2 regions of the Mycolicibacterium fallax genome follow, and region 1 is predicted to be linked to the other one. Evidence: riboswitches for the same ligand, from Rfam matches in the RefSeq annotation. Region 1 holds a riboswitch; the other holds the start of a gene.
What was found. Region 1 has a riboswitch for S-adenosylmethionine ahead of G6N10_RS09810 (bifunctional o-acetylhomoserine/o-acetylserine sulfhydrylase). Riboswitches for the same ligand answer to the same signal wherever they lie in the genome.
Positions count from the first base shown of each region.

Region 2: it holds a riboswitch for S-adenosylmethionine, as region 1 does, so the genes downstream of both, G6N10_RS08920 (metallophosphoesterase) here and G6N10_RS09810 (bifunctional o-acetylhomoserine/o-acetylserine sulfhydrylase) in region 1, are expected to answer to the same signal.

Region 1 is NZ_AP022603.1:2,070,561-2,085,071, forward strand. Features, by position in the region: gene yhjD (inner membrane protein YhjD) at 1-331, opposite strand, end outside; gene trpS (tryptophan--tRNA ligase) at 333-1,343, opposite strand; gene G6N10_RS09800 (exodeoxyribonuclease III) at 1,340-2,218, opposite strand; gene G6N10_RS09805 (epoxide hydrolase EphH) at 2,298-3,137, shown strand; SAM riboswitch class IV at 3,188-3,302, shown strand; gene G6N10_RS09810 (bifunctional o-acetylhomoserine/o-acetylserine sulfhydrylase) at 3,351-4,712, shown strand; gene metX (homoserine O-acetyltransferase MetX) at 4,722-5,846, shown strand; gene G6N10_RS09820 (class I SAM-dependent methyltransferase) at 5,843-6,577, shown strand; gene G6N10_RS09825 (DUF3017 domain-containing protein) at 6,602-6,901, opposite strand; gene G6N10_RS09830 (bifunctional methylenetetrahydrofolate dehydrogenase/methenyltetrahydrofolate cyclohydrolase) at 6,898-7,746, opposite strand; gene G6N10_RS09835 (NADH:flavin oxidoreductase) at 7,821-9,014, shown strand; gene G6N10_RS09840 (ATP-binding cassette domain-containing protein) at 9,045-11,747, shown strand; gene G6N10_RS09845 (pentapeptide repeat-containing protein) at 11,740-12,297, opposite strand; gene G6N10_RS09850 (tRNA (cytidine(34)-2'-O)-methyltransferase) at 12,316-12,780, shown strand; gene G6N10_RS09855 (nitroreductase family protein) at 12,794-13,435, opposite strand; gene G6N10_RS09860 (error-prone DNA polymerase) at 13,500-14,511, opposite strand, start outside.
Region 2 is NZ_AP022603.1:1,876,897-1,891,407, forward strand. Features, by position in the region: gene G6N10_RS08855 (SDR family NAD(P)-dependent oxidoreductase) at 1-471, opposite strand, end outside; gene G6N10_RS08860 (DUF7218 family protein) at 624-893, opposite strand; gene G6N10_RS08865 (hypothetical protein) at 967-1,701, opposite strand; gene G6N10_RS08870 (arginase family protein) at 2,226-3,011, shown strand; gene G6N10_RS08875 (sensor domain-containing protein) at 3,376-4,035, opposite strand; gene G6N10_RS08880 (dihydrofolate reductase family protein) at 4,032-4,439, opposite strand; gene G6N10_RS08885 (DUF7715 family protein) at 4,546-4,920, shown strand; gene G6N10_RS08890 (hypothetical protein) at 5,001-5,444, opposite strand; gene G6N10_RS08895 (DUF6880 family protein) at 5,632-6,861, shown strand; gene G6N10_RS08900 (HNH endonuclease) at 6,920-8,065, opposite strand; gene G6N10_RS08905 (hypothetical protein) at 8,093-8,464, opposite strand; gene G6N10_RS08910 (hypothetical protein) at 8,513-9,526, opposite strand; gene G6N10_RS08915 (ADP-ribosylglycohydrolase family protein) at 9,566-11,008, opposite strand; gene G6N10_RS08920 (metallophosphoesterase) at 11,005-12,033, opposite strand; SAM riboswitch class IV at 12,210-12,322, opposite strand; gene G6N10_RS20370 (hypothetical protein) at 12,374-12,802, opposite strand; gene G6N10_RS08930 (DEAD/DEAH box helicase) at 12,952-14,511, opposite strand, start outside.

The DNA.
Region 1 (14,511 bases):
AGGCGATCGCGGAATCCATCAGCGCGATCAGCTGCTCCCCCAGCTCCCCGGACACCACGCCCTTGATCTGCCCCTCGATGCTGTCGAGCAGCTCGGGGTGGTTGACCAGGATGAAGCCGCCGACCGCAAACGCCACCATCAGCAGCGGGAACAGCGAGAAGATCGTGTAGTAGGTGATGCCGGCGGCGTAGAAGTCGCCCTTGCTGTCGTTGTAGCGCTGCTGGGCCCGCCAGACATGGTCGAACCAGCGCCAGCGGGCCCGCAACCGAGCCAGGACGCCCGGGCGCGCTGCCGTCTCCGGCAGCTCCGCTCGCGCGTCCGTCGTTGTCATCTCAGGACCGTCGGGGCAGCAATCCGAGCGCGTCGTAGGCCCGGGCGACGGTCCGCTCCGCGACCTGTCCGGCCCGCTGCGCTCCGGCGGCCAGGATCGATTCCAGTTCGGCGGGGTCGGCCAGCAGCTCGGTGACCCGGGCCCGGATCGGCGTGACGTACTCGACGACGACCTCGGCGGTCTCCTTCTTCAGGTCGCCGTAGCCGCGCCCGTCGTAGCCGGCGACCAGCTCGGCCACCGGGGTGCCGGTGACCGCGGACTGAATGGTCAGCAGGTTGGAGATGCCGGGCTTGTGCTCCGGGTCGAAGCGGATCTCCCGCTCGCTGTCGGTGACGGCCGAGCGGATCTTCTTGGCGATCCGGGCCGGATCGTCGAGCAGCGCGATCAGCCCGGCGTCGGTGGCCGCGGACTTGCTCATCTTCGCCGACGGGTCGGCCAGGTCGTAGATCTTGGCGGTGGCCTTCGGGATCAGCGCGTCGGGCACCACGAAGGTGCCCGGGAACCGGGCGTTGAACCGTTGCGCCAGGTCGCGGGCCAGCTCCAGGTGCTGGCGCTGATCCTCCCCGACGGGCACCAGGTTGGCGTCGTAGAGCAGGATGTCGGCGGCCATCAGCACCGGGTAGGTGAACAGCCCGACGGTGGTGGCGTCGGCGCCGTGCCGGACCGACTTGTCCTTGAACTGCGTCATCCGCGACGCCTGCCCGAAGCCGGTGAAACACCCCAGCACCCAGGCCAGTTCGGCGTGCGCGGGCACGTGGCTCTGCACGAAGACGGTGGCCCGGGCCGGGTCGATGCCCAGCGCCAGGTACTGCGCGGCGGTGGTCAGGGTGCGGCGGCGCAGCTCGGCGGGATCCTGCGCGACGGTGATGGCGTGCAGGTCCACCACGCAGAAGTACGCGTCGTGATCGTCCTGCATGGCCGCCCACTGCTTGACCGCGCCAAGGGCATTGCCCAGGTGCAGCGAGTCGGAGGTGGGCTGGGCTCCGGAGAAGACGACCTGCTTAGCGCTCATGATCCGACGATCTTGTCACGCTGCCCCGGCCCGGCGGCGTCGGCCGGGCGCGGGGCGTACTCGACGGTGACCGGCGCGTGGTCAGACCAGCGCAGCGCGTAGGCGCCCGGGCGTTCGGTGCCGCCGGCGATCGCCCGGCCGGCCAGCCCGGCGGTGGCCAGCTGGTAGTCGATCCGCCAGCCGGCATCGTTGTCGAAGGCCTGGCCGCGCCAGCTCCACCAGCTGTACGGGCCGGTGACCTCGGGGTGCAGGGTGCGCATCACGTCGACCCAGCCGCCGGACAGCCGGTCGGCGACCCAGGCGCGTTCCTCCGGCAGGAACCCGGCCTTTTTCAGGTTGCCCTTCCAGTTCTTCAGGTCGGCCTCGGCCGGGGCGATGTTCCAGTCCCCGCACAGCACCGCGTCGGGACCCCCCGACCCCGCCCGGGCGGCCAGCTCGGCCATCCGGGCCTCGGTGGCCGCCAGGAAGCGTTCCTTCTCGGCCTGCCGCTCGGTCAGCGCCTCCCCGGTCGGCACGTAGATGCTGGCCACCGTCAGCGGCTGGCCGCCGTCGTCGAGGTCGACCTCCAGGTAGCGGCCGTGGTCGGCGAACTCGTCGTGCCCGCAGCCGGCCCGCACCTCGGTGATCGGGACCCGGGACAGCACCGCCACCCCGTTGCGGCCCTTGCGCTCCGACAGCGCCGAGGCCAGCTGCCAGCCGTCGGCCAGCGCGGGGGCCAGCGCCTCGGTGAGCTGACCGTCGTCGGCGCGGGTCTCCTGCAGGCACACCACGTCGGCGCGGGTTTCCTTCAGCCAGGCCAGCAGCCCGGGATTGTCGGTGGAGCGCTCCCGGACCGCGGCCCGGATGCCGTTGACGTTGACGGTCGTGACGATCACGGCCGTCAAGGTTAGGTCACCGCCGCGACCCGGCCCCGGCCCGATACCGGCGGTACCGGCTGATTGCTACTGTCAAGGAATGAGGCCCGTGCGCGACGCCATTCACCTGGGATCCGGCGAACCGGTGCTGCTGCTGCACCCGTTCATGATGTCGCAGAACGTCTGGAAGGACGTCGCGCCAATGCTGGCCGACACCGGCCGCTACGAGGTGTACGCCCCCACCATGCCCGGCCACAACGGCGGGGTGAAGGCCCGGATGTTCCTCGACACCAAGGAACTCGCCGACGACGTCGAGCGGCGGATGGACGAGCTGGGCTGGCCCACCGCGCACATCGTCGGCAATTCGCTGGGCGGCTGGGTGGCCTTCGAGATGATGCGCCGCGGCCGGGCCCGCACCCTGACCGCAATCGCCCCGGCCGGCGGCTGGCGACACTTCTCCCCGGTCAAGTTCGAGATCGTGGCCAAGTTCCTGCTCGGCTTCCCGGTCTGGATCATCGCCAAGCTGCTGGGTGCCGGGCGGGTGCTGAAGTTCCCGTTCACCCGCTGGTTCGCCAGCGTGCCGATCAGCGCGACGCCGCAGGCCCTGCCGGAGGCCGACCTGCCCGCCATCCTCGACGACGTCACGCACTGCGCGGCCTACTACCAGCTGCTGGTCAAGGCACTGCTGCTGCCGGGACTGCAGGAGCTGGCCAACGCCGACGCCCCGACCAACCTGGTGCTCTGCGAGAAGGACCGGGTGCTGCCGCACCCGCGGTTCGCCCGCCAGTTCATCCGCGAGCTGCCCGCAGACACCGTGGTCACCCGGATGGACCGGGTCGGCCACATCCCGATGTTCGAGGACCCGGCCCGCACCGCGGCGCTGATCACCGACTTCATCGAGGCGAACCGGGTTCCGCCGGCCGCCGAACAACCCGCCTGAGAAGGCACCGAGCTGGCAGAGTTTCACCGGATTGCGATACTCTGCATATCGGTCATGAGCGCCAGCATCAAGCCCCGGCTTGCTGGCCGGCAACCCTCCACCGCGGTGGGGTGCCCCGGGTGATGACCAGGTTGAGTAGCCACGGCTACGCGGCAAGCGCGGGTCCGACCATTCTCCGGGCCCCATAGAGACAAGGGAGCCTGATGCGGTCCGATATGTGTCCCTGCTGAGGTCAGTCAATCCACATCATTTGACCCCCGCAAGGAGAAGTTCGTGTCCACCCCCACCACGGCCGACTGGTCGTTTGAAACCAAGCAGATTCACGCCGGCCAGCAGCCCGACCCCGCCACCGGGGCGCGCGCGCTGCCGATCTACCAGACCACGTCGTATGTCTTCAACGACACCGACCACGCCGCCGCGCTGTTCAGCCTGGCCGAGCCGGGCAACATCTACACCCGGATCATGAACCCGACCGCCGACGTCGTCGAGCAGCGGATCGCCGCGCTCGAGGGCGGGGTGGCCGGGCTGTTCCTGTCCTCCGGGCAGGCCGCGACGACGCTGGCGTTGCTCAACGTGGCCGGTGCCGGAGACCACATCGTGTCCTCACCCCGGCTCTACGGCGGCACCTACAACCTGCTGCACCACACGCTGCGCCGGCTCGGCATCGAGATCAGCTTCGTCGCCGATCCCGACGACCCGCAGTCCTGGGCCGCCCAGGTCCGGGAGAACACCCGGGCGTTCTTCGGCGAGACGATCTCCAACCCGCAGGGCGACATCTTCGACATCCCCGGCGTCGCCGAGGTCGCGCACGCCGACGGCATTCCGCTGATCCTGGACAACACCATCGCCACGCCGTACCTGATCCGGCCGTTCGAGCACGGCGCCGACGTCGTCGTGCACTCGGCCACGAAGTACCTCAGCGGGCACGGCACCGCGATCGCCGGGGTGATCGTCGACGGCGGCACCTTCGACTGGACCCAGGGCAGGCACCCCGGCTTCACCACCGGCGACGACAGCTACCACGGCGTGGTGTACGCCGACCTGGGCGCACCGGCGTTCGCGCTCAAGGCCCGGGTGCAGCTGCTGCGCGACCTGGGCTCGGCCGGGTCGCCGTTCAACGCGTTCCTGGTGTCCCAGGGCCTGGAGACGCTGAGCCTGCGGGTCGAGCGGCACGTCGCCAACGCCGCGCGGGTGGCGCAGTTCCTGGCGGACCGCGACGAGGTCACCGCCGTGCACTACGCCGGGCTGCCGAGCTCGCCGTGGCACCAGCGGGCCCAGCGGCTGGCGCCGCGCGGCACCGGCGCGGTGCTGGCCTTCGAGCTGGCCGGCGGGCTGGCGGCCGGCAAGGCGTTCGTCGACGCGCTGACCCTGCACAGTCACGTCGCCAACATCGGCGACGTGCGCTCGCTGGTGATCCATCCGGCCTCGACCACCCACCAGCAGCTCTCCGAGGCCGAACAGCGGGCCTCCGGCGTGACGCCGGGCCTGGTCCGGCTGGCCGTCGGGATCGAGGGCATCGACGACATTCTGGCCGACCTGGAGCGCGGCCTGGCGGCCGCCGCGACCGCCGCCTAGGGGCGAGAGGTGACCATTTCCGAGATCCCAACCACCGTGGCCCTGCCGGCTCAGGGCGAGGTCGGCATCGTCGACATCGGTGAGCTGAAGCTGGAGAACGGCGCGCTGCTCGACAACGTCAGCATCGCCGTGCAGCGCTGGGGCGAGCTGTCCCCCACCCGGGACAACGCCGTCATCGCGCTGCACGCGCTGACCGGCGACTCGCACGTCATCGGGCCCGCCGGCCCCGGGCATCCCACCCCCGGCTGGTGGGACGGGATGGCCGGCCCCGGCGCGGCGATCGACACCGACCGCTGGTGCCTGATCGCGACGAACGTGCTGGGCGGCTGCCGCGGCTCGACCGGTCCGGGCTCGCTGGCCCGCGACGGCCGGCCGTGGGGCTCCCGGTTCCCGCAGCTGACCATCCGCGACCAGGTCGCCGCCGACGTGGCCGCGCTGGCCGCGCTCGGCATCACCGAGGTGGCGGCGGTGCTCGGCGGTTCGATGGGCGGTGCCCGGGCACTGGAATGGGCGCTGGCACACCCGGAATCGGTGCGTGCGGCGCTGGTGCTGGCGGTCGGTGCGCGCGCCACCGCCGACCAGATCGGCACCCAGAGCACCCAGATCGCGGCGATCAAGACCGACCCGAACTGGCTCGGCGGCGACTACCACGGCACCGGGCGGCGCCCGGACGCCGGCCTGGAGGTGGCCCGCCGGGTCGCGCATCTGACCTACCGCGGCGAGGTCGAGCTCGACGAGCGGTTCGGCAACGCCGCGCAGGGCGGTGAGGATCCGCTGACCGGCGGCCGGTACGCCGTGCAGAGCTACCTGGAACATCAGGGCGCCAAGCTGGTCAACCGGTTCGACGCGGGCAGCTACGTCGCGCTGTCCGACGCGCTGAGCAGCCACGACGTCGGCCGCGGCCGGGGCGGGGTGGCCGCGGCACTGGCGGCCTGCCCGGTGCCGACGGTCGTCGGCGGGATCACCTCCGACCGGCTCTACCCGCTGCGGCTGCAGCAGGAGATCGCCGAGCTGCTGCCCGGCTGCGCCGGCCTGGACGTCATCGACTCCCCGAGTGGGCACGACGGCTTCCTGATCGAGGCCGACGCGGTGGCGGCGCTGCTGCGCCGCACCCTCGAGCTGGCCGGGCAATGAACGCAACGCCGCGCTCGCTGTCCTTCGGCTCGCAGGCCGCGGCCTACGAGCGGGGCCGGCCCTCCTACCCGCCGGAGGCGGTTGACTGGCTGCTGCCCACCGGCGCGCGCACCGTGCTGGATCTGGGCGCGGGCACCGGGAAGCTGACCACCCGGCTGGTCGAACGCGGCCTGGACGTGGTGGCCGTCGACCCGATCGCCGAGATGCTCGAGGTGCTCTCCGCGTCGCTGCCGGACACCCCCGCGCTGCTCGGCACCGCCGAGGAGATCCCGCTGCCCGACGACAGCGTCGACGCGGTGCTGGTCGCGCAGGCCTGGCACTGGGTGGACCCGGATCGGGCGATCCCGGAGGTGGCCCGGGTGCTGCGGCCCGGCGGCCGGCTCGGCCTGCTGTGGAACACCCCGGATCAGCGGCTGGGCTGGGTCCGCGAACTCGGCGAGATCGTCGGCTTCGACCACGATCCGCTCGATGCACATTCCGGGCTGCCCGCGCCGTTCGCCGAGGTGGCCCGGCACCGGGTGGAGTGGACCAACTACCTGACCCCGAAGGCGCTGATCGACCTGGTTGCCTCGCGCAGCTACTGCATCACCTCGCCGGCGGAGGTCCGGACCCGGGCGCTGCAGGGGGTACGCGATCTGCTGGCCCGGCACCCGGCGCTGACCAACTCCCCCGGCGTGGCGCTGCCCTACATCACCACCTGCGTGCGCGCCGACCTGCCCGCGGGCGACTGACCGCGGCGACCGGTCCGGGCGCGGTCAGCTGGTCCCGAGCGGGTCGATGGTCGCGGCGATGAACATCATCGCGGTCGCGGCACTGGCCATGGTGGCGAAGTCCAGCGCGCGGGAGCGGATCACCAGCAGCCCGGCGGCCTCCTCGCCGAGCAGCAGCCGCAGCCCGGCGCCGACCGCCACCCCGATGCCGATCAGCAGCGCACCGCGGCGCCAGAACCCGGCGGCGACCAGACCGAACGCGCCGACGAAGATCAGGAACACGCAGATGATCGGCCACTGCCGACGGACCCCGGCCTGCCAGTTCCAGCCCGCGGCGGTGTTCACCCGAGCGACTCGGCGCGCTCGACGACGTTGGTGAGCAGAAACGCCCGGGTCAGCGGGCCGACGCCGCCCGGGTTGGGCGAGACGTGGCCGGCCACCTCCCACACGTCGGGGTGCACGTCGCCGGTGAGCTTGCCCTCGACCCGGGACACCCCGACGTCGACGACGGCCGCGCCGGGGCGAACCATGTCGGCGGTCACCAGGTGCGGCGCCCCGACGGCGGCGACGATGATGTCGGCCTGCCGGGTCAGCGCGGGCAGGTCGGCGGTGCCGGTGTGGCACAGCGTGACGGTGGCGTTCTCGCTGCGCCGGGTCAGCAGCAGCCCCAGCGGGCGCCCGACGGTGACGCCACGGCCGATCACCACCACGTGCGCGCCGGCGATCGGCACGTCGAAGCGGCGCAGCAGCGCCACGATGCCGCGCGGCGTGCACGGCAGCGGCGCCGGGGTGCCGAGCACCAACCGGCCCAGGTTCGTCGGGTGCAGCCCGTCGGCGTCCTTGTCCGGGTCGATGCGCTCCAGCGCGGCGTTCTCGTCGAGCTGCCGCGGCAGCGGCAACTGCACGATGTAGCCGGTGCAGGCCGGGTCGGCGTTGAGCTCGTCGATGGCCGCGTTGAGCTGCTCGGTGGTGGTGTCGGCGGGCAGGTCGCGGCGAATCGAGGTGATGCCGACCTTGGCGCAGTCGGCGTGCTTGCCGCGGACGTAGGCCTGCGAGCCCGGATCGTCGCCGACCAGGATGGTGCCCAGTCCGGGGGTCCGGCCCGCCGCCGTCAGCGCCGCCACCCGGGCGGTGAGGTCGACGAGGATCTCGTCCCGGGTTGCCTTGCCGTCGAGCACCATCGCAGTCACGGCCGCAATTCTGCCACCGGTGCCCGCACCCGCCGCGATTGACACCGGTGGCGTCACCGTGTTGGAGTGCGGAGGTGAACACCAGCCCAAATGTGTTTAGTCCGGCCAAACTGGGTCCGATCACGCTGCGCAACCGCGTGATCAAGGCCGCCACCTTCGAGGCATCCACCCCGGAGGCCCTGGTCACCGACGATCTGATCACCTACCACCGGCGCCCGGCCGCCGGTGGCGTCGGCATGACGACGGTGGCCTACTGCGCGGTCACCCCGGGCGGGCGCACCGACCGCAGACAGATCTGGATGCGGCCCGAGGCGGTGCCCGGACTGACCCGGCTGACCGAGGCCATCCACGCCGAGGGCGCGGCGATCAGCGCGCAGATCGGCCATGCCGGCCCGGTCGCCGACTCCCGCTCCAACCGGGCCGACGGGCTGGCCCCGGTCCGGTTCTTCAACCCGATCGCGATGAAGTTCGCCCGCCGCGCCACCCGCGACGACATTCTCGATGTGATGGCCGCGCACGCCAACGCCGCCCGGATCGCCATCGACTCGGGGTTCGACGCCGTCGAGATTCATCTCGGCCACAACTACCTGGCCAGCTCGTTCCTGTCTCCGCTGATCAACCGCCGCAAAGACGAGTTCGGTGGGTCGCTGGAGAACCGGGCGAAGGTGGCCCGCGGGGTGGTCCGCGCGGTCCGCCAGGCGGTCGACGAGTACGGCGGCGGCAAGATCGCGGTGACCGCCAAGCTGAATATGTCCGACGGCGTGCGCGGCGGGATCAACCTCGACGAGTCGATCCAGACCGCGCGCTGGCTGCAGGAGGACGGCGGCCTGGACGCCCTGGAGCTGACCTCGGGCAGTTCGCTGCTCAACCCGATGTACCTGTTCCGCGGCGGCGCCCCGATCAAGGACTTCGCCGCCGCGTTCTCCCCGCCGATGAGCTGGGGGATCCGGATCAGTGGCAAAAAGTTCCTGCGCGAGTACCCGTACCAGGAGGCCTACCTGTTGAAGGAGGCCCGACGGTTCCGCGCCGAGCTGACCCTGCCGCTGATCCTGCTCGGCGGGATCACCAATCGCGAGACGATGGACCTGGCGATGGACGAGGGCTTCGAGTTCGTCGCGATGGGCCGCGCGCTGCTGGCCGAGCCGGATCTGCTGAACCGGATCGAGGCCGACGGCCGGGTGCGTTCGGTGTGCAACCACTGCAACGAGTGCATGCCCACCATCTACAGCCACACCTACTGCACGCTGACCGGTGCGCCGGACCGGTAGCCCATTGGGCAGCCGTTAAGGTTGGTCGCGATGACTGGATCCGCCGCGCCCACGTTGACCGTTCGCTACGACGGCTCGCAGCGCAACTTCGCCCCCGGCAGTGACATCGTCGTCGGGCGCGATCTGCGCGCCGACGTTCGAGTCGCCCACCCGCTGATCTCCCGCGCGCATCTGATCCTGCGCTTCGACAACGGCCGCTGGGTCGCGATCGACAACGGGTCGCTCAACGGCATGTACCGCAACGGCCAGCGGGTGCCGACCGCCGACATCCACGACGGCGCGGCGCTGAACCTGGGCAACCCGGACGGCCCGCTGCTGTCCTTCGAGGTGGGCCGGCACGTCGGCTCGGCCGGCCGGACGCCGACGACGGCGGTGCCGGTGGTCGGCGGCTATCCGCCCGCGGGCGGCCCCGGCTACCCGCCCGGCGGCCCCCGCCCGCCGTTCCCGCCCAGCGGCGCCCAGCCGCAGTACCCGACCGGCGGCCCCCGCCCGCCGTTCCCGCCCAGCGGCGCCCAGCCGCAGTATCAGACCGGCGCCCGCCCGCAGTACCCGACCGGCGCCCGGCCGCAGTACCCGCCGAGCGGGCAGCTGCCGCCGCAGAACCTGCCGCCGGCCCCCGGCAACACGCCGACGATGATGGGTCCGGCGGCCACCCCGCCGCCGGCCGGCGGCGACGGCGCCAACCTGGCCACCAGCATGCTCAAGATGCTGCGGCCCGGCCGCACCCCGGCCGCCCCGCCCGGGTCGATCAAGATCGGTCGCGCCACCGACAACGACATCGTCATCCCCGACGTGCTGGCCTCCCGCCACCACGCCACCCTGGTGACCACGCCGGCCGGCACCCAGATCCTGGACAACCGCTCGATCAACGGCACCTTCGTCAACGGCCAGCGCGTCGAGTCGGCGATGCTGCGTCCCGGCGACACCGTCACCATCGGCAACATCGACCTGGTCTTCGACGGCGCCACGCTGGGCCGTCGCACCCAGACCGAGGCCGACACCAAGACCGGTGGCCTGGAGGTCCGCGGCCTGACCTGGACCATCGAGGGCAACAAGACGCTGCTGGACAACATCTCGGTCACCGCCCGGCCGGGCACCCTGACCGCGGTGATCGGCCCGTCCGGCGCGGGCAAGTCCACCTTCGCCCGCCAGGTCGCCGGCGTCACCAGCCCGACCACCGGCACCGTCAGCTTCGAGGGCCACGACATCCACGCCGAGTACGCCTCGCTGCGCTCCCGGATCGGGATGGTCCCGCAGGACGACGTGGTGCACGGCCAGCTGACCGTGCACCAGGCGCTGATGTACGCCGCCGAGCTGCGGCTGCCGCCGGACACCACCAAGGAAGACCGCGAGCAGGTCGTCGCGCAGGTCCTCGAGGAACTCGAGATGACCAAGCACCGCGACACCCGGGTGGAGAAACTCTCCGGCGGCCAGCGCAAGCGCGCGTCGGTGGCCATGGAGCTGCTGACCGGCCCGTCGCTGCTGATCCTCGACGAGCCGACCTCGGGCCTGGATCCGGCGCTGGACCGCGCGGTGATGACGATGCTGCGCCAGCTGGCCGACGCCGGCCGCGTGGTGCTGGTGGTCACCCACTCGCTGACCTACCTGGACGTCTGCGATCAGGTGCTGCTGCTGGCCCCGGGCGGCAAGACCGCGTTCTTCGGCCCGCCGTCGCAGATCGGGCCGGAGCTGGGCACCACCAACTGGGCCGACATCTTCTCCACCGTGGCCGCCGACCCGGAGACCGCCGGGCGCCGGTACCTGGAGCGCTCCGGCCCGGCACCGGTGGCACCGCCCACCCAAACCCCATCGGATCTCGGCAAACCCGCCAAGACCAGCCTGATCCGGCAGTTCTCCACGGTGGCCCGCCGCCAGGTCAAGCTGGTGCTCGCCGACCGCGCCTACACCGGCTTCCTACTGTTTCTGCCGTTCATCATGGGCGTGCTGTCACTGTCGGTGCCCGGCGGCGGGGAGAACGACAAGAGCGTGGGCTTCGGTCAGGCGGTGCCGGCCATTCAGGGCGGCGCGGCGCCGAACGAGCCGGGCCAGATCCTGGTCATGCTCAACGTCGGCGCGATCTTCATGGGCACCGCGCTGACCATCCGCGCGCTGATCGGCGAGCGGGCGATCTTCCGCCGCGAGCAGGCCGTCGGGCTGTCCACCACCGCCTATCTGGGCGCCAAGGTCGCGGTGTTCACGGTGTTCGCGATCGTGCAGTCCTCGATCGTGATAACCATCACCCTGATCGGCAAGGGCTGGGGTCCGGGCGCCGTCGAGCACGGCGCGTTCTTCAGCAACCGCAGCCTGGAGATGTACGTCGACATGTCGATGACCTGTATCGCCGCGGCGATGACCGGATTGGCACTGTCGGGCCTGGCCAAATCCGCCGAGCAGATCATGCCGCTGCTGGTGGTGGCGGTGATGAGCCAGCTGGTGTTCTCCGGTGGCCTGATCCCGGTGACCGGGCGGGTGGTCCTGGACCAGCTGTCCTGGGTCACCCCGGCCCGCTGGGGCTTCGGGGCCTCGGCGTCCACCATCGACCTGACCCGGCTGGTCGGGCCGCCGCTGCTGCCCGACGACCCGTTCTGGCATCACACGGCGGGCGCCTGGTGGACCAACATCGGCCTGCTGATCCTGCTGTGCGTGGTCTACACCGGGTGGGTGCGCTGGCACATCCGGCTCAAGGGCGAGGGCACCCTGCTGCGCCGGGTCACCAAACGCGCGGTCAGTTAGCGCCGACGACCAGCCCGTGCGCGACGGCGTAGGCCAGCGCCTGGTCCACGTCGATCCGCGCCCCGCGCAGCGACGCCGTCGTCCACAGGTCGGCGCCCACCCGGGCGCCGCGCAGGTCGGCGCCGTCCAGCCGGGTGCCGACGGTCCGCGCCCCGGACAGGTCCGCCCCGGTCAGGTTCGCCTCGCGCAGGTCGGCCTGCACCAGCGAGGCCTCCCGCAGCCGGCAGCCGGACAGATCCGCCTTGCGCAGATCGGCGCCGCCGAGCACCGCGAGGGTCAGATCGACCTCGTGGAAGGTCACCGGGCGCAGCCGGCAGTCGCCGAACACCGCGCCGACCATTGAGCAGCCGGTGAAGCTGGACTGCCACAGCGTGGCCCGGGTGAAGACGCAGTTGCGAAACGCCGAGCCGACGTGGTGCGAGTCGGTCAGGGTGGCTCCGGTGAAGTCGCAGCCGTCGAACACCGTGCGTTCGGTGCGCAGCCCGGCCAGGTCGTCGTCGCGGAAGTCGGCGCCGGTGAACTCCCGGTCGGTCCATTCGAGTTCGGCCATGCTGACATCATCGTCGACATGTTCCGTGTCCTGTTCCACAGCCCCCGGATCGCCCCCAACACCGGCAACGCGATCCGGATGGTCGCGGGCACCGGGGCCGAGCTGCACCTGGTCGAACCGCTGGGCTTCGACCTGTCCGAGCCGAAGCTGCGCCGGGCCGGGCTGGACTACCACGACCTGGCCTCGGTGACCGTGCACGCGTCGCTGCCCGCGGCCTGGCGGGCACTGATGCCGGCGCGGGTGTTCGCGTTCACCGCCCGTGCGCAGACGTCGTTCACCGACATCGCTTACCGGCCCGGGGATGTGCTGATGTTCGGACCCGAGCCCACCGGCCTGGACCAGCAGACGCTGGCCGACCCGCACATCAGCGCGCAGGTGCGGATCCCGATGCTGGCCGGCCGGCGGTCGATGAACCTGTCCAACGCCGCGGCGGTGGCCGCCTACGAGGCGTGGCGCCAGCAGGGTTTCGCCGGCGCGGGGTGAGCGACCGCGGGCGCTACCAGCTGTTCCAGTGCGTGAGGTCCGCGGCGGGCAGCCGCTGCACCTTCCGGAAGTCGGTGCCCTTGGTGTAGGCGATCGGGAACAGCCCGCCCTGCGCGTACTGCTCGAACGGGATGCCGAGCAGCTCGGCGGCCTGCCGCTCGCCCTCGCCCAGCAGGTGCAGCGTGGTCCACGACGAGCCCAGCCCGCGGGCCCGCAGCGCCAGCATGAAGCTCCACACCGCCGGCAGCAGCGAGCCCCAGTAGGAGGCGGTCAGCCCGGCCTCCGCCCCGTCGGGCCGGCCCTCCAGGCACGGGACCATCAGCACCGGGGCCTTCTCGAAGTTCTCGCTGAGGTAGCGGGCCGAGTCCTGCACCTTGGTGATCTGCTGATCGCGGATGTCGCCGCGCTCCGGGCTCGGCAGGCTCAGGTACGGCGTCGCGTTCATCCGGTAGATGTCGGCCAGCGCCTTCTTCTTGTCCGGGTCGTCGACGAAGACCCACTGCCAGCCCTGGGCGTTGGAGCCGGTCGGCGCCTGCAGGGCGATGTCCAGGCACTCCATCAGGATCTCCCGCGGCACCGGCCGGTCGAAATCGAGACGTTTGCGCACCGAGCGGGTGGTGGTCAGCAGCTCGTCGTTGGTCAGTTCCAGGGTCATGCCTGTGAGATTACCGCCCGCACCACCGACCCAGTGAACACATTGCCAAAGTTGTACACAATGCTCAGCGGAAATCCCGCGACCGCGACCCCACCCCCAGCTCCAGCCGGGCCATCGCGTCGGCGATGACGGTGACCGCGCCGCTGGCGTTCTGCACGATGCCGCGGATCTCCAGCGCGACCGCGGTCTGCGCCAGCCGCCGGTAGCGCGCCCACACCCCGGGCGAGCACAGCACGTTGACCATGCCGGTCTCGTCCTCCAGGTTGACGAACGTCACCCCGCCGGCGGTGGCCGGGCGCTGCCGGTGGGTGACCGCCCCGGCCACCAGCACCCGGGTCCCGTCGGGCACCGACGGCAAGGCCGCGGCGGGCAGCACCCCGCGCTCGTCGAGCACCCCGCGCAGGAACTCGGTGGGGAAGCTGTCCGGACTGACCCCGGTGGCCCACACGTCGGCGGCGGCCAGTTCCAGCCGGCTCATGCCCGGCAGGCTCGGCGCGGCGGCGACGGTGCCGATCCCGGGCAGCCGGTCGGGCCGTTCGGCCGCGGCCGCCCCGGCCGCCCACAGCGCCCGACGACGGTCGGTCCCGAAGCAACCCAGCGCCCCGGCGGTGGCCAGCGCCTCGGTCTGCGGCACGCTCAGCCGGATCCGGCCGGTCAGATCCAGCAGCGAGGAGAACGCCCCACCCGCTTCGCGTTCGGCGACCAGCCGCTCGGCGAGCTCGGTGCCGATCTGCCGGACCGCGCCGAGGCCGAGCCGCAGCTCGGCACCGCGGTTCTCCAGGGTGGCGTGCACCAGGCTGGCGTTCACACACGGACCGTGCACGATGACCCCGTGCCTGCGGGCATCGGCGACCAGCGATTGCGGCGAGTAGAAGCCCATCGGCTGGGCGCGCAGCAGCGCCGCGCAGAACGCCGCCGGGTAGTGCAGCTTGAGCCAGGACGAGTAGAACACCAGCGAGGCGAAGCTCAGCGCATGGCTCTCCGGGAACCCGAAATTGGCGAAGGCCTCCAACTTCTCATAGATCCGCTCGGCCAGCTCGCCGGTGACGCCGTGCAGCCGCTCCATCCCCTGGTAG
Region 2 (14,511 bases), 190 kb from region 1:
CCGCAGCGCGATGTACATGCCGATCTTGGCCCGCCCGCCGGTCAGCAGCGCGGTCCGCCCGGTCAGATCGGCGCGGGCGTCGCGCTTGGCCCGGTTGATCGCCGCGCAGTCCGGGCACAGCTGGTGGTAGAACGCGTCGACGACGGTGTAGTGCTGCTTGCAGATGTAGCAGGGGCGCGAGCGCAGCAGGGTGCCGGCGCTGGCGCCGACCGCGGTGGACACCAGCGGCAGGCCCTGGGTTTCGTCGTCGATCCGGCCGGGTGCACCGGTGGCGGTGGCGGCGACGACGGCGCGGTCGGCGGCGGCGATGGCGTCGCGCTTGGCGTGCCGCCGCGCCCGCTTGACCGCCTTGAACAGGCCCGCGGTGGCCCGGCGCACGCTGAGCGCGTCGGGATGTTCGGGCGGCAGCGCGGTCACCTCGGCCAGCACCCGCAGGCAGGTCTGCAGGTCCTCGGGATCGATCTCGGTCACCGTCGCAGGGTACGGGGATCGGGCCGGACACCGGGAATGCGCGGTCCCCGACACTCGGAGACCCGCGTCGGGGTGAGCCGGCGTCGGCGGCTTGTGCTCGGGCCTTCGGTACCGGTCGCCAGCGGGTTCGGTGCGGCAACCGGCCGCACCGCTCAGTGCTGGCGCAGCGCGTCGATCAACTCGTCCTTCTTCATTGACGACCGCCCGTCGATGCCGATCTCGCGGGCCCGCTTGCGCAGATCGGTGACGTTCCAGTCCTCGTACGACGGCGACGAACCGCCGCGCCGGCCGACGACGCTGCGGCCGGATTTCGCGGCGGCATTGGCGATGCGCGCCGCCTTCTGCTTGGAGGCGCCTTCGTCGCGGAGTTCCTCGTAGAGCTTCTTGTCCTTGACGCTGGGCCCGGGATCACGCTTGGGCATGGTCAATCCTTCCGCTGGTGCGATCATCGCTGTCGGCCGGATACCCAGACCCCCGCGGCTTCACACCACCGGGTCAGCCGTCGTCGCGGGCCGCCTGGATCTGGGCCTTGATCTCCCGGAAGGCCGCGACGCGGGCCATCACCCGGTCGGTGCCCGAGTCGAGCTCCGGAATCGCCGGGGTGGACTCGATCCCGTAGAGCAGCCCGCTGAGCCTGCCGTGCAACTCGGCGCGCTGCTCGGCGGTGCGGGCGTCGGCGCGCTCCTGGCGCAGCGATTCGTCGATGCCGTGGGCCTCGCTCGCGCATTTGCGAATGAGTTTCACGCGCTCGGTGGCCGCCGATTCCAGGGCCTCGGCCGTCGCGTTCGCCTCGGCGAGGATCCGGCGATCCTCGGCGCTGGGGTTGTCCAGGGCCGACAGTTCGTCGATCACGCTGCGCAGGGCGTGCGCCTTGCGGAAATTCTCGGTGATCGCGGCGATGTCGGCGCTGAAGTCGACGTCGCCGAGCCAGCCCACCCGGGCCGCCTCGGTGCCGGCGAGTTGGCGCGCCGCGCTCTGCGCGGAATCGACCCGCGCCGCGTTCTTGTCCCCGAGCAACGCGATCCGCTGTCGCCTCGCCTCGGCCGCTTCGGCGGCCCGCTGCCGGCGTTGGCGTTCGGCGGTCTCCAGCTTGTTCTTCTCGACGGCCTTGGCGATGCCGTGGGCGGCCCACGCCAGCAGGGCCATGCCGACGCCGATGCCGATCATGATCCAGATCTCCTTCGGGATGGCGCTGATCACCGTCACCACCACGACGAGGGAAAACAACACGCTGCCTCCGCAGCCGCTCTTGGACCCCTCGGCCACCCTTGCCCCCTTTCCCGCGCTCCCCCAGCAGCGGTCTGCCTGGATGCTATCGGCGGACTCCGACAGCCGGCGGCGGTCGTGACATTCCCACGCCGGCCAGCTCCTCGACGACGCCGAGTTCGGCACCCAAGCGGGCGATCACGTGCAGGCCGGAGCCAGCCCGTCAACCGATTCCAGCACCGCGCGCCACCTGTTGCCACGCTCTGAAATTGCCTACGGTGCTGTCACTTTCGGTGCACGCGAAGCGCGGAGTGGTTCGCGTGCACCCACATCCGGTACGCACTCGGACGTCGCGGCGTAGCATGCCAGCCTGCCGAGACACCCAAGGAGACTCCATAACCTGCCTCGATCCGTCGCCGACCGGAGACTCTGACCACGACGACGTCCACCTCCGCCTCATCTGGCCCCAGTGGCAGGGCGCGGGCAAATCCAGCGTCCAGGCGTTCGCACCCGAATTTCCCCTCGATGTCGCCCGCCGCGGGTACAGCGTGGGCACGGCCATCCTCGAAGCGGTGTTGCCGCCGCACGACGGGCCTACCGCGACCGCGCCGGTCACACTGTCCGACCAAGGCCTTGAGGAGCACGGCGGTGTCGAGGCCAAGGCGGTCATCTTGGACCAGCTCGCAGGCGCCCTCAGAGTCATCCGCGAGCAGGACCCGGCGCGAATCACGACCTTGGGCGGCGAGTGTTCGGTGAGCGTGGCACCGTTCACCGAGCTCGCCTGCCGCTACGGCGACGACCTGGCGGTCGTCTGGATCGACGCGCACCCCGACATCGGCACCCCGAAAAGTGAGTACCCGGGCTACCACGCGATGGCCGTTGCCACGCTCACCGGCCACGGCGACTCCGATGTACAGGAACTGCTCCCGGCGAACGTCTCGCCGGACCGGGTCGCCCTCGTGGGGCTGCACTCCTGGACCGAGGACGACTTCCCGAACGTGGCCGAATGGGGCATCCGCTCATTCGGCCCCGACGAGCTTCGCACGTCCACTGAGCCCCTGCTCAACTGGCTCGCGGCCACCGGCTGCTCGCGGGTGGCCGTTCACTTCGACCTTGACGCAATCGACAGCAACGAGGTCGTGCTCGCGCTTGGTATCGAACCGGACGGGCTCACCAGCGCCCAGGCGCGGCGCATCGTCAAGGACGTCGAGGGGGCCGTGGACATCGTCGGGCTCACCATCGCGGAGTTCATCCCCCGACAGGTGATGCACTTGCAACAGCTCCTGACCGGCTTCCCGCTACTCTCCGCAAGGACGGCCCGAGACGATTTATAGTCTGGCAGCCCGTTCTCGTCACAGTGTCACAGTGTGATTCATAGTTTGAGCGATGATTCATAGTTTGAGCGGTCAGAGGCCTTCACGTCGCCCTACCGACCTTGGCCAGACCGTCGATACCGCGTGTTTCGACGGCCCCGCCCTCCCTCACTGGAGAGTCGGCCGACCCGAACGAGCGCATTGAGGCCCCTCGGCCGTCGGTGACAGCAAGGCCGGCGTTCAGGATCGCTCGCTGCATATCGGAGAGCCCTGCGCTCGGAGCAACCGCCGCCAACCAACCGATGTCCGTGGATGAGAGCGCGGCGGTCACCACACGCCGGCCGGTCCGGGCCATCGGCGACACCCGACGTGCCCGCCCGAGGAGCTACGCGACGACGTTGGCCAGCGCCTCGATGCGCTGGCGGGCCTGCTCGGCGAGCGCCGCGACGTCGTGGCCACCGGACCTGCTGCAGGTGGTGATCTCGATCGCCGCGTTGTGGGCGGCCACGAACGCGTTGTCGCAGTTCCAGTCCGGATTGCGCAGCGCCCACAGCACCGCGGTCGGTGACTCGGCGCCGGCCTGCACCTCGAAGGGGTCGACGTCGCCGTCGAGCGTGGTGACGGTGATCGTGGTCCCCACGCACGACTCGATGGTCGCCCGGGTGCTGCGCATCGCGGCGACCGGGTCGAAGCCCGACGGATAGACGGCCACCATCTCCTCGACGACGGTGCGGCCCACCTCGGTCATCCAGTGTCCGCCGGTGGAGGTCAGCGGCCCGAGTGACTGCAGCAGCGGCGGGTCCACTTCCCGGGCGGCCCCGGCGCACCGCTCGGGGTCGACGACGGAGAACAGGTCGCCGTCGCCGTGGCCGGCCCGCTTGCTGAGCAGGTCGTTGACCTGAAGTTCGGAAATCGGCGCCGCCGTCGACGCCGGGCTGGGCACTGTGCTGGGTTCGCCGCTGTCGACGACCCGCGTGCAGCCGCACATCGTCAGGGCGAGCGCAGCGGCGATCATCGCCGTCCGCGGTGTCCGGTTCGCGGTCATGGTCTCGAGCCTATGGCGCGCTGGCCGGGGTCGCCGACGCCGATCACCCAGATGTCGCCGGCACCGGCGGCCGCGGGGAGGGCCGGCAGCGCGTCGGTCACCTCGCCACAGATCAGCCGCACGTCGGCGCCGTCGGGCACCGGCAGCTCGCGGGAGGTGAACACGAAGGTGGGCTTGTCGCCAAAGAGCCTCTGCCACTTGGCCGGTTCGGCGATCAGGTTCTCGTTGCGCAGCACCCACTCGTAGGTGTGGGATCCCTCGACCAGCACTGCGGCGTCGGCCGGGTACTGCTCCGGTGTGGGCGCGGCGCCGCCCTCGACGGCGAACAGCCAGTCCAGGGAATGGTTCTCGTCGGCGATCCACCCGTTCAGCGTTGTCGCGGCGTCATAGATGATCCGGCCCATATCTCTCGAAAGTACCCCGGCGGGACGTCACACCGGGGTGCCCAGATCAGCGCAGGAAAGCTGTCGGTGCCCGGTCGTAATCTCGGCACCAACCAGGAGGTGTGCCATGAAGATCCTCGTCGCAACAGCACTGACCCAGGGCGCCCGCAGCAACGACTACTGCTACTGCGTCAGCGGGGAGCCCGTCTGGGTCCAGGACCCGTGCGATCGGGACCGACGCGACCCCAACGACGAATGCGGCTGCAGCCGGGGTTTCGCCGGCGCCGCGTCCCACCGGGCCACGACCACGGCGCAGGTGGCCGACCTGCCGCTGACCCGCGCCGAGCTCATCGACGCCATGCGGATGAGCCTGGACGACGGCGGCTGGCCGGTGGAATGGGCCGAAGACGTGGTCGACGACAACTTGATCATCGCGTCGGTGTTTTCCGTCGGGACGGTCATCGAGCGCAGTTTTGATCAGTTTCGGCCGCGGGCCGCGTGAGGTTCACGGGCGCCTGGGTGCGCCCCCGCGCGGCCCAGAACCGCTGCTAAGACAGAGTCCGGGCGACCGGATTGCCGGCCTCACCAGCACTCGCCGGCGTGCTCCTGGTGGCATTGCGCGCAGACGTTGCGCGCCTCGGGTTGCTTGGACGGTCGACGGCTTCGCCCATCGCAGCGAAGCGGCTCAAACAGCTGATTCGGCCGGTGCTCCGCCTTGATCCGCGCCAGCCGGCTGTCGATGTACTGGCGCAGGCCGCCGGACAGCTCTGCGGGAAAGTGCAGCAGGGCGCGCAGCACGGCCTGCTCGTAGTCGGCTTGGCGCGAGCCGTTCGAGAGTCGACCATCCACGACGTGGCGGACTTCGCCCCGCAACTCGCTAATGCGGTCCGGCTGAACCTTGCGCTTCAGCGCGGCTTCTTTCTCGCTCAGCCCTTCTTCCTGGTCGCGCACCGTGTTGCCGTAGTGGCAATTTGCGCGTCGCAGAAACCCCAGAATTTCGTCGCGGTGGACAAACTCGTCGGCCACTGATCTCCCCCTTCGTCCCGATTGTCATCGAAGCGCGGTATGTCACTCCGGTCGGCGTTTTCTCACGACCGGCATTCCTCGTCCTCGCCCGGCACGCACTCTAGGACGACGGTCTGACAATCGGCCCGAACGTCCTTCGGCCGGACACCGCCCGCGCGAACTCGGTGTCCCCAGGAATGATGAGCGCATGGACGTTTCCCTGGCCGACGCGGTCCTCCCGCTGATCCGCACCCGCGCCGACCTCCATCGGTACAGCAGCGCCAACCAGCACGGCCACCAGATGCACGAGGCCATCGACATTCTGGAGTCGGCCATCTCCTCGACCGATCCGGCCGAGGTTTACACCGTCACGCACAAGGCGCTGGCGAGTGCGATCGGGGTGATCGCGCGGGCCGACGACTCGGCGGGGATCATCGGTGACGCCTGCCGGCGGTTGCTCGCGTTGCACCCCACCGCCGCGGCGGCCGCCCGCGTGCCGGCGGCCAGGTTGGTCGATTGGATGATGAAGTTCCAGTTCGACGGCGACGTCGACTATTTCGAACTCGATCCCGTCGCCTACGCCCCGGCGCTCGGCGGCGCCGGGATGGCGAAGTATCGGGCCAGGCTCATGGAGGTACGCACGGGGCTGAGCCCAGACCCCGGGGATCTCCTGGCCCCCGACCCGGACCGAGGCGCTCGGTGGGTCGTGGAATGGAATGACCGGCGACTGGCGGTCCTCGATCACGACGTCGATGCGGTCATCCGGACCCACGCCCGGGATCGCCGTGTCGCCGCGTGGTTCGTCGACACCGCCGAGGCCTTGACCGAGATCGGCGAGTTCGACCTGGCGATCGACTGGGCCCGCCAAGGCGTGGACATCGGTCCGTGGCACCAGTCGCTCAAGGCCGCCGACTTCTGGTGCCGGCTGCTCTCCGAGCACCGACCCGCCGAGGAACTCGACGCCCGGCTGACGGTGTTCCGGTGCTGGCCATCCTCGAGTACGGCCGCCCAGCTGCACAAGACGGCCGGCGGTGAGTGGCCGTCGTACGCCGAGGAGGTCATGACCACCCTGTCCGAGAGCCCAAGAAACGCAGTCCAGTTCGCACTGCACACGCTGAAGAACGCGAACCTGGCGTGGGAGCTGGCGCACTCGCTGGCACTCGACGACGACAGCCTCTGGGCCGAACTGGTCAAGTCCTACGAGAAGATCGATCCGGTCGCGACCCTGCCGGTGCACCGTCGGCTGGTCGACGGTGCACTCGTCTCGGCCGACGCGCAGCAGTACCGCCGCGCCGCACGCCGGCTGGCCAAGATGCGCAAGATTGCCGCCGGGACCGACCAGTCCGCCGCGGTCGACGACTACGTCGCCGAGTTGCGCGAGGCGCACCGGCGTCGGCCTCGGCTGCAGCAGGAATTCGACCGCGCCGGGCTGCCCTGACCGCACCCGCGGTTTCTCCGCCGACGGCGGGCCTGGCCGGGCCGGCCGACGCCGTCGGCTACCCGGGTTCGGGGCTGGTTGGCCAACCGGGCGGGAATGCGACATCGAGGCGCTGGATCCGCCGGTACCCAGCCCAGGTGGGCACGCCGGCGGGTTGACCGCGGTAGATGCCCCGAGCCGCGGCAACCACCCGGTCGTGCTGAACCGGCCACTGAATGTCGTCGGCGATCGCTTCGAGGACCTGCCGGTCGCGGTCAAGCACCCGATGCACGAGCCCGACGGCAGGCACCGAGCCGCTCTTGTCGCCGTTGCACCGCCGGCAGGCCAGCACCAGGTTCGCCAGGCCATCGATGCCCACCAGCGACCACGGCAGCACGTGGTCGATGGGGCTGCCGGCGGGTAGGCCGGCCTGGCAGTAGAAGCAGTACGGGCCGAAAGCGTCCTTGAAGGGCTCACGCACCGCGGCGAGTGCCTGGCGTGTTCGTCCGAACAGGTGGCCCGCGATATCGGGAACACCGTCTTCGAGGAACTTGTTCATTCGGCGAACGTCGTCCACCCACATGATCTCCAGCGCCGGCCTGAGCAGTCCGGACAGCCGCGCAAGTCCGTGCGCAACGCCCGGCTTCAGAACGATCGAAAAGTAATGCTCCTCGAGAACTTTCCGAGACACCTTGTCGTGCAGGAAGGAGTCGTCGTAGAGGAACGCGTCCTCGCCGTCGGCACCGGGCAGACGCTGCAATCGATACAGCGGTTGTTGCGCCAGGCACATGGTGATGTCGTCGATGGCGCGCTGGTATTCATCAGGCGCACGCAGTTTTACGACGTCAACCGATCGGCGCGGCTGGCCCGCGGCCACCCACAGCCGACGGGTGGCATCGATGATCCGCGCCTTCTTCCCGTTCATCTGCCGAAGCTCGCGGCCCTCGAAGGGACGGATCTGCGGCCAGTAGGAGTCGAGCACCCGGGCCGCCAGATCCGGAATCGGAACGGTGAGGGTGTCGGACGATTGCGCGGGGAGATTCTCCACGCAGTGATCGATCAGCGCCCGCAGTGCCGCCAGCTTGTACGTCGCCGTTCGCTGACCCGTTTCCAATATCGCGACGACCCGCTGCCCCAGCAGCAGCGGATCATCACCCACCCCAGGACCTCCGCAGCCGGCGCTGTGCCGGGCCGGCTGTTCTGGGGCATCGAAATGCTGCGGCATCGTTCCAGTATCGCCAGGGAACCAGCCTCACGTGCGTCCTTCGCTGCCGTCGTCCTCGATCGCCTCCCGCAGCTGGGCGGCGAACCCGCGGGCCACCGTCGGCAGTGCGCCGTAGGGCAGTTCCGTGCCGTCCTCCCAGTTGGCCAGCAGTACCTCGAGGTGGTCCAGCAGTTCACCGGTCGGGCGGGCCGTCGCGCGGTCGACTCGGCGCAGCTGTCGTTGTCGTTCCGCAGCGGCCGCGTTGAGATGGGCGAACTTTCGCTCGATCTGGGCCGGCGTCAGGATGCGCCAGATGTTTCCGCAGTCGCAGTCCCACCGCTCCGGATTCTCCTGGGTGGGCGCCGGATTCGGATGATGGCCGGCGCTCAGGTGACCCTCGACCCATTCTTCGCGGTTCATTTCAGCTCCTCTGCAACGGCGATCCGATCGCCCTTCGGTGTGCGGTCATCACTCATCGGCCGGCCCTTCGTCGCGGTCGGCCGCCGCCAGCAGCGTGGTGAAGATCCCGTTGACCTGATCGACGGTCAGCACGCCGTTGTCCTCGGCGACGCTGAGCCAGATCAGGTCGTCGTCCTCGGGGACCCGCGCGCTGCGGTGATAGACCTCGGCCCAGTCGGCCGGCTTCTCCACGACGCCGCTGCGGGCATCCCAACGGCCCAGCACGCCGTCGGTCAGGGCCTGCAGGTCCCGGTCGTGCTCATAGCGTTCGGTCAGGATCTTGATCGAATCCCTTTGGCTACCAACGCCGTTGGATTCTTCGGCCGGACCCTTACTCGACAGTTCCGGTTCCTCGAAGGATTCGAGGACACCGCTCGGCAGCAGGGTGGCGCCCCACCAGTGCCCGTTGCGGAACTGCTCCTCGTAGCTGCGGTGCCGTCTGACCATCCGTTCCTCGGCGGTCTTGACCGATGCTTCGATGAACACGGTGTGCACGAGGGGATCGGCATCATCGTGGCTCGGTTTCCAGCCGGCCGGGACCGCCATCTCCATCAGGACGTTGCGGCCGAAGCGGATGCTCGCCAGCATCAGCCGGTGGGCGATCTCCCAGGCCTCCTCGTAGACCAGCGGAACGGTCTCCATCGGCGACATTGCGCCCTTGGGTATCCCGAGGTTGGAGGTGACCATCAGCTCCGCGATCTCGTCGGGGTCGACGACGACGAAGCCCTCCGTCAGCCCATGCTCCGGATCCTGGCGAAAGGTCGTCTTGCCGGCACACGGGATGCCCCACAGGTAGACAAACCGTCCCTCACGCCCGGCCGTCGACGCCTGGCTCGCCCACCGATAGTCCAGGACTCGCCGCTGATCGGCGCGCCGTTCGGGCGGCCAGAGCACCCACCCGCGGACGACCCGGCCGAATTCCGTTCGGGTGTCGATGTTTTTCGACCGTGCCCATTCCAGCGCAGCCTCGACCCGATGAACATGCTCGGCATAACTGTCATTGCTGAATTCGAAGTTCGCCATTCCTACTTTCCCCCCCGGGTGTTTTTCGCTAAGTGATGATCAATCCGTGTCCGGATCCAGCCGGCGCAGCGCCGCCCGGAAGTCCGCATTCGGGTCGGCGGCCGGCAGGGCCGCCAGCACCTCGGCCAATGCCTGGCCGACGCCGATTCCGGCCCGGCGCGCCCCGTACAGCGCCGCGACGGTGGGCGTGCGGCTTTGGGCGGAGACGCAGTGCAGCAACACCGTTCGGCCCTGGGCCCGCAACTCCTCGACCGCCCGAACCGAGTCGAGCAGCACGAAGTCCAGGTGTGGATTGGCGTCCACCCGGTCGATCAGGCGCACCTCGACGCACTCGACCCCGCCCAACTCGACCTCGGGGATGCGGCACAGCGACACCACCGCATCCACGCCGTCGGGTCGATGCAGCAGCGCGTCCACCCCGCCGATCCATACGCCGTCGTCGTGCGGATGGCGCGCCAGTGCCTCGGTGCCGCCCCAGCCGGTGTAGTCCACCGGCGAGTGCAACGGGCCGGTGGCGATGGCGGTGGCCAGCCGGATCAGGTCCGGGGTGCGCAGGCCGGGCCAGCCGTGCAGGATCCGCCGCCAGTGCGCGGGAACCGCGGAGGCCCCGTGGGCCGCACCGAGCAGGCCGCCGGCGATCGCCGCGACGGTGTCGGTGTCATGCCCGCCGCGCACCGCGGCTTCCAGCGCCAACCGCAGGTGATCGGCGCGGAACGTCCCGGCGGCCGGGTCGTCGCCGGGCACCGCGGTGGTGACGATCGCCGACCAGGCGCCCTGCAGCGCGTGCACCACCCAGCCGTTGCGGGTGAAGTCGCGGGGCCGGGAGTTCTCGGCCTCGACGATCCGGTCCTCCCACAGCGTTCGGCGCTCGGCGTCGATGTGCCCCAGCCCGATCCGTACGTCCAGTTCGCCGGTGAGGACCGCGTGCCGGATGGCCGCGCACCAGAGCACGCAGGCGTCGGCCGCCTCGGGGTCGTAGTGGGTCAGCACGCTGATGGCGCGGGCCGCCTGCACCAGGGCCGCCTCGTCGTCGAGGTAGGCCAGCGCGACCGGCGCGGTGCGCATCAGCGAGCCGTTGCCGCCGCTGCGTCCCCCGCTGCGGTGATGCGAAGCCGCCGCCTCCCGGGCGGCCGCCGCGGTGCTGCCGGACCTGGCGGCCGAACTCAGCACCGAGGAGGTCTGCACCCCAATGTCGCGGGCGACCGCGCGCCACTGGTTCCAGCGGTCGATCAGCCGGTCCTGGCTGGCCTCGTCGCGCAGATCGGCGCCGGTGGCGGCGATCTCGGCGATGGCGATCGCCATCGAGGTGTCGTCGGTCCACTCCCCCGGCGCGAACGGCCCCAGGCCGCCGCCGATCATGGCGACCGGCGTCTCGGGCGGCATCGGCGCCCCGAACTCGTAGCCGGCGCCCAGCGCGTCCCCGGCGGCGGTGGCCAGCAGCGCCCCGCAGGCCCGATCAAGTTGTTGGCTGGTGAGTTTCATTTCGCTTCCCCTTCGGTGGTGAATTCACGTGCCGCGACCCACACGTAGTTGCTCGGGTCGATGCGACCTTCGCCGGCCGACCAGCGGTAGGCCATCAGGACGTTGCTCTTGATCGCGCTGAAGTCGACGCACGCGGTGTAGTCCGTCCAGTCCTGTTGGCGGATCGGTTCTTTTCCGCGGCGCCAGTAGTGGCCGTAGAACACCGGCACCTGATCGGTGTAGCGGTGCGAGTTCGATTCCGCCACAGTGGTGTTCGGCAGTGGCGGATATTTGGTTCCGTCCGTGGCGCGAAAGTTTCCCATTTCGGCGAGATCGCGCAGCGTGACCGCCGCCGGGTCCCACCAGCGCATCCTGGCACGCTTGCGCTCGATGCCGTCCTTGTCGCGGTAGGCGGGTTGCCCGTGGTCGACGAGGCTGATCTCGGGGCCCTTGAGGATCGTCTCGACCGCGGTGTACAGCTCGTCGCCGGGATCCGAGGCCCTCGCCAGCTGGGCGACGGTGCGGAACCGGTCGCCGCCGAGGGCGCTCTCCAGCAGGCTGATCGAGTCCGGGTGCCAGCAGGCGTGCACGACCCGGATCTCGCCGAGGTCCAGCCACAGCGGCTGGGTCCAGAACCACTTCAGGTGACGCTTCCGGTATTTCCCGCGGACCTGCCCCACGAACGCCTTGTGCTGGCGCTCGTTCTTCTCCGACCACCCGTTTTCCGGGTCGCCGTGCGGGCGCAGGTACTTTCCGGGCTTGGCCGGATCCTCGGTGTGATAGGCCATCGCGTTGAATTCGTGGTTGCCGAGGACCATTTGGGCGGCGCCGGCGTCCACCATGTCCTTGACGATCCGCAGCACCCGCAGTTGCTCGGGTCCGCGGTCGATCAGGTCGCCGACGTAGAGGGCCTGCCGGCTCTGATGCCGGTAGGCGCCGTCGTCGCCCTGGCGGTAGTCCAGCCGGGTCAGCAGTGACTCCAGCTCGGTCGCGCATCCGTGGATGTCGCCGATGATGTCGTAGCCGTCAAATTTGTTGTGTGTCATGTTCATCCCCCTTCACTGCATTGAATTTCTGACGGACCCGTACCGCCACCGGAGTGGCGGCACGGGTTCGCGTGGCCGGCGGGCACCAATCGGGTGCACCGGGTGGCGCGTTCCTAGGAACCGCGGAAGTGAATCGTGGACATTGCCGGACTCCCGAAGGGTCGGGCCTCCGTCGGGAGGCGCTCTTGCCGATCCCGGTCGGGGTCGGCCGCTTCGTCATCCGAGCCACCCAACGAGCGTGGGGTTGGCGTGCCATCAAGTCGGAGCTTTGCGACGGCAACTCGTGAAGCTATGTCCATTATACCGACGGCACCGACAAGTCCGGCCGACGCCACCTCGGTCACGGGCAGCGCTCGGTGTCGACGCGAACCACACCGAAATTGATCGCGGTGTCCTTGGTGAACGTCGCCCCGGGCGCCGGCGTGGACGTGCACACCTGCCAGTTGCGGTCCAGCACCTGGTTCCGCCCCCGGCCGGTGAGGTCGGTCGAGCTGGTGAAAAACACCTCGTCATTGGTCAGCGCCTGGATGGCGTCCTGCGCCGCCTGCAGATTCCGTCCGGTCAGATCCGGCATCGTCCAACTCCGCGTCGGCGCCGAGGTCGGCACCACCACCGAGGTCGGCGCCTCGGTGTCCTCCGTCGGTGCGGCCGCGACCGAGGTGACGGTCTCCCGAACCGTCACGGTCGACGGCGAACTGTCGGCCTGCTCGCTGCCGCACCCCGCCAGCGTCACGGCCGTGGCAACCGTCAACAAAATCAGTCGACGCATCCGGATCCCCCCCTTGTTGATGAGTCGAAACTGACGTTAGACCATGCCTCCGACAAAGAGGTTGAACGGACGCACGAGCGTGGCGATACCCCACTGCATCACGCAGGATGCAGTTGCGATCAGCATCGCGCCGACACACGAAGCACCGCTCAAGCAACCGCCGCACGCGCGCCAAGGTAGATCTCGGTGGGCATGGGTCGATGTAGGCGCCAGGTAATCGCCATCGGCCGGGATCCCTCGTGGGTCACGTAGTCGGCCGGCCCGAGAAATACGTAGGGCGCGGGACCGAAGGCATCCGTCTTCGTCGCCCGCACAAACAGCAGAATCCGCGAGCCACCCTGCCGGTGATTGATGTACCGCCGCCCAGTCGGCGAGGTATCCGACGTGGTTGATTGCGACTCCCAGTGGAACAGCTCGGGGCTCAGCGCGAAATCGCGGTACATCGTCGTGGGTGAGTAGTCGCGGTCGGACTTGTTCAGCGTAATCAGGAACGCGTCAGCGTTGACGCCCTCACACCACGCCACGCCTTCACGCATCGTCGCTGGAGTTCGCTTCTGCGACGCCCAGCCCAACCCGGCGAGAATCTCCTCGCGCAGGTAGCTGGCGTGCAATTGCAGGGGCACATCAGCGAGTTCGGCATCGAGGAACCCCAGTCCGGTGGTGCTCCGCCGCGCGGCATCGAAGGCGATGCCGACGACCTGCTGGAGTTCGTCCACGATGGCCTCGCCGCGTAGGGCCGCAAGTCCCGCCGCCGCGCTATCGAATTCGCCGCCGTTCGGGAACAGGGAGAAGAACAACATCGCGGCGACCCGCAGTTCGAGTTCGCTCTGCGGCTGCTCGCCAGCCAGCAATCTGCGATACCACTGGTGCCGCACCGGGTCGTCCACGTGGGCGAAAGCCCGAACCCGCTTGACCAGATCGGCTTCCAACGGCCCCCGCTCTGGGCTCAGCTTTCCGGCATCGCGGCATAGGGATGTCCAGGATCGGTCTTTCCTCAGGACATCTGCTAAACCACGGCCCCAGTTGTCCAGGTAACCGGCAAGGCTGCGGTCCGGGTGATCGCGCACCTCGGCGATCAGTGTGGCGCGCCGCGGCGCCACCTGCTGCTTGATGCTGTCCAGCACAATGTCTTGCGCTACGGAGTCCAACACGATCTGACTGCCCGAAGGGAGGAACGGAAAACCCCGCTCAACTTGGCGTTGCAACTGTTTCCCGCCGACGCCGGTTAGGGCACGGAACCGCAGGTCGAATCGAAAGTCCTTGTTCTGATGCCCGACAAAGTCCAAGGCCGTCAGGACCGTCTTGCCTGGCGCCAGCCGCAACCCACGCCCCAACTGCTGCAGAAACACCGTCGCACTTTCGGTGGGGCGGAGGAACAGCACGGTGTCGACGTCGGGGATGTCGAGACCCTCGTTGAACAGGTCGACGGCGAACACGATCTTGATCTCGCGTCTCCGCAGTGCCGCGAGGGCCTGCTCCCGTTCCGAACTCGACGAGTCGCCCGACACCGCGGTCGCGCTGATTCCCGCTTCGTTGAATCGCGCGGCCATGTAGTGGGCATGGGCGACCGATACGCAGAATCCCAAGGCACGCATGGAAGAAACGTCGCCAACCTTGTCGACAAGCTCCTTCACGATGATGCGGGTGCGCGCATCGCCGGCGGTGTAAAGATTGCCCAGTTCCGTCGAGTCGTACCCGCTGCCACGCCG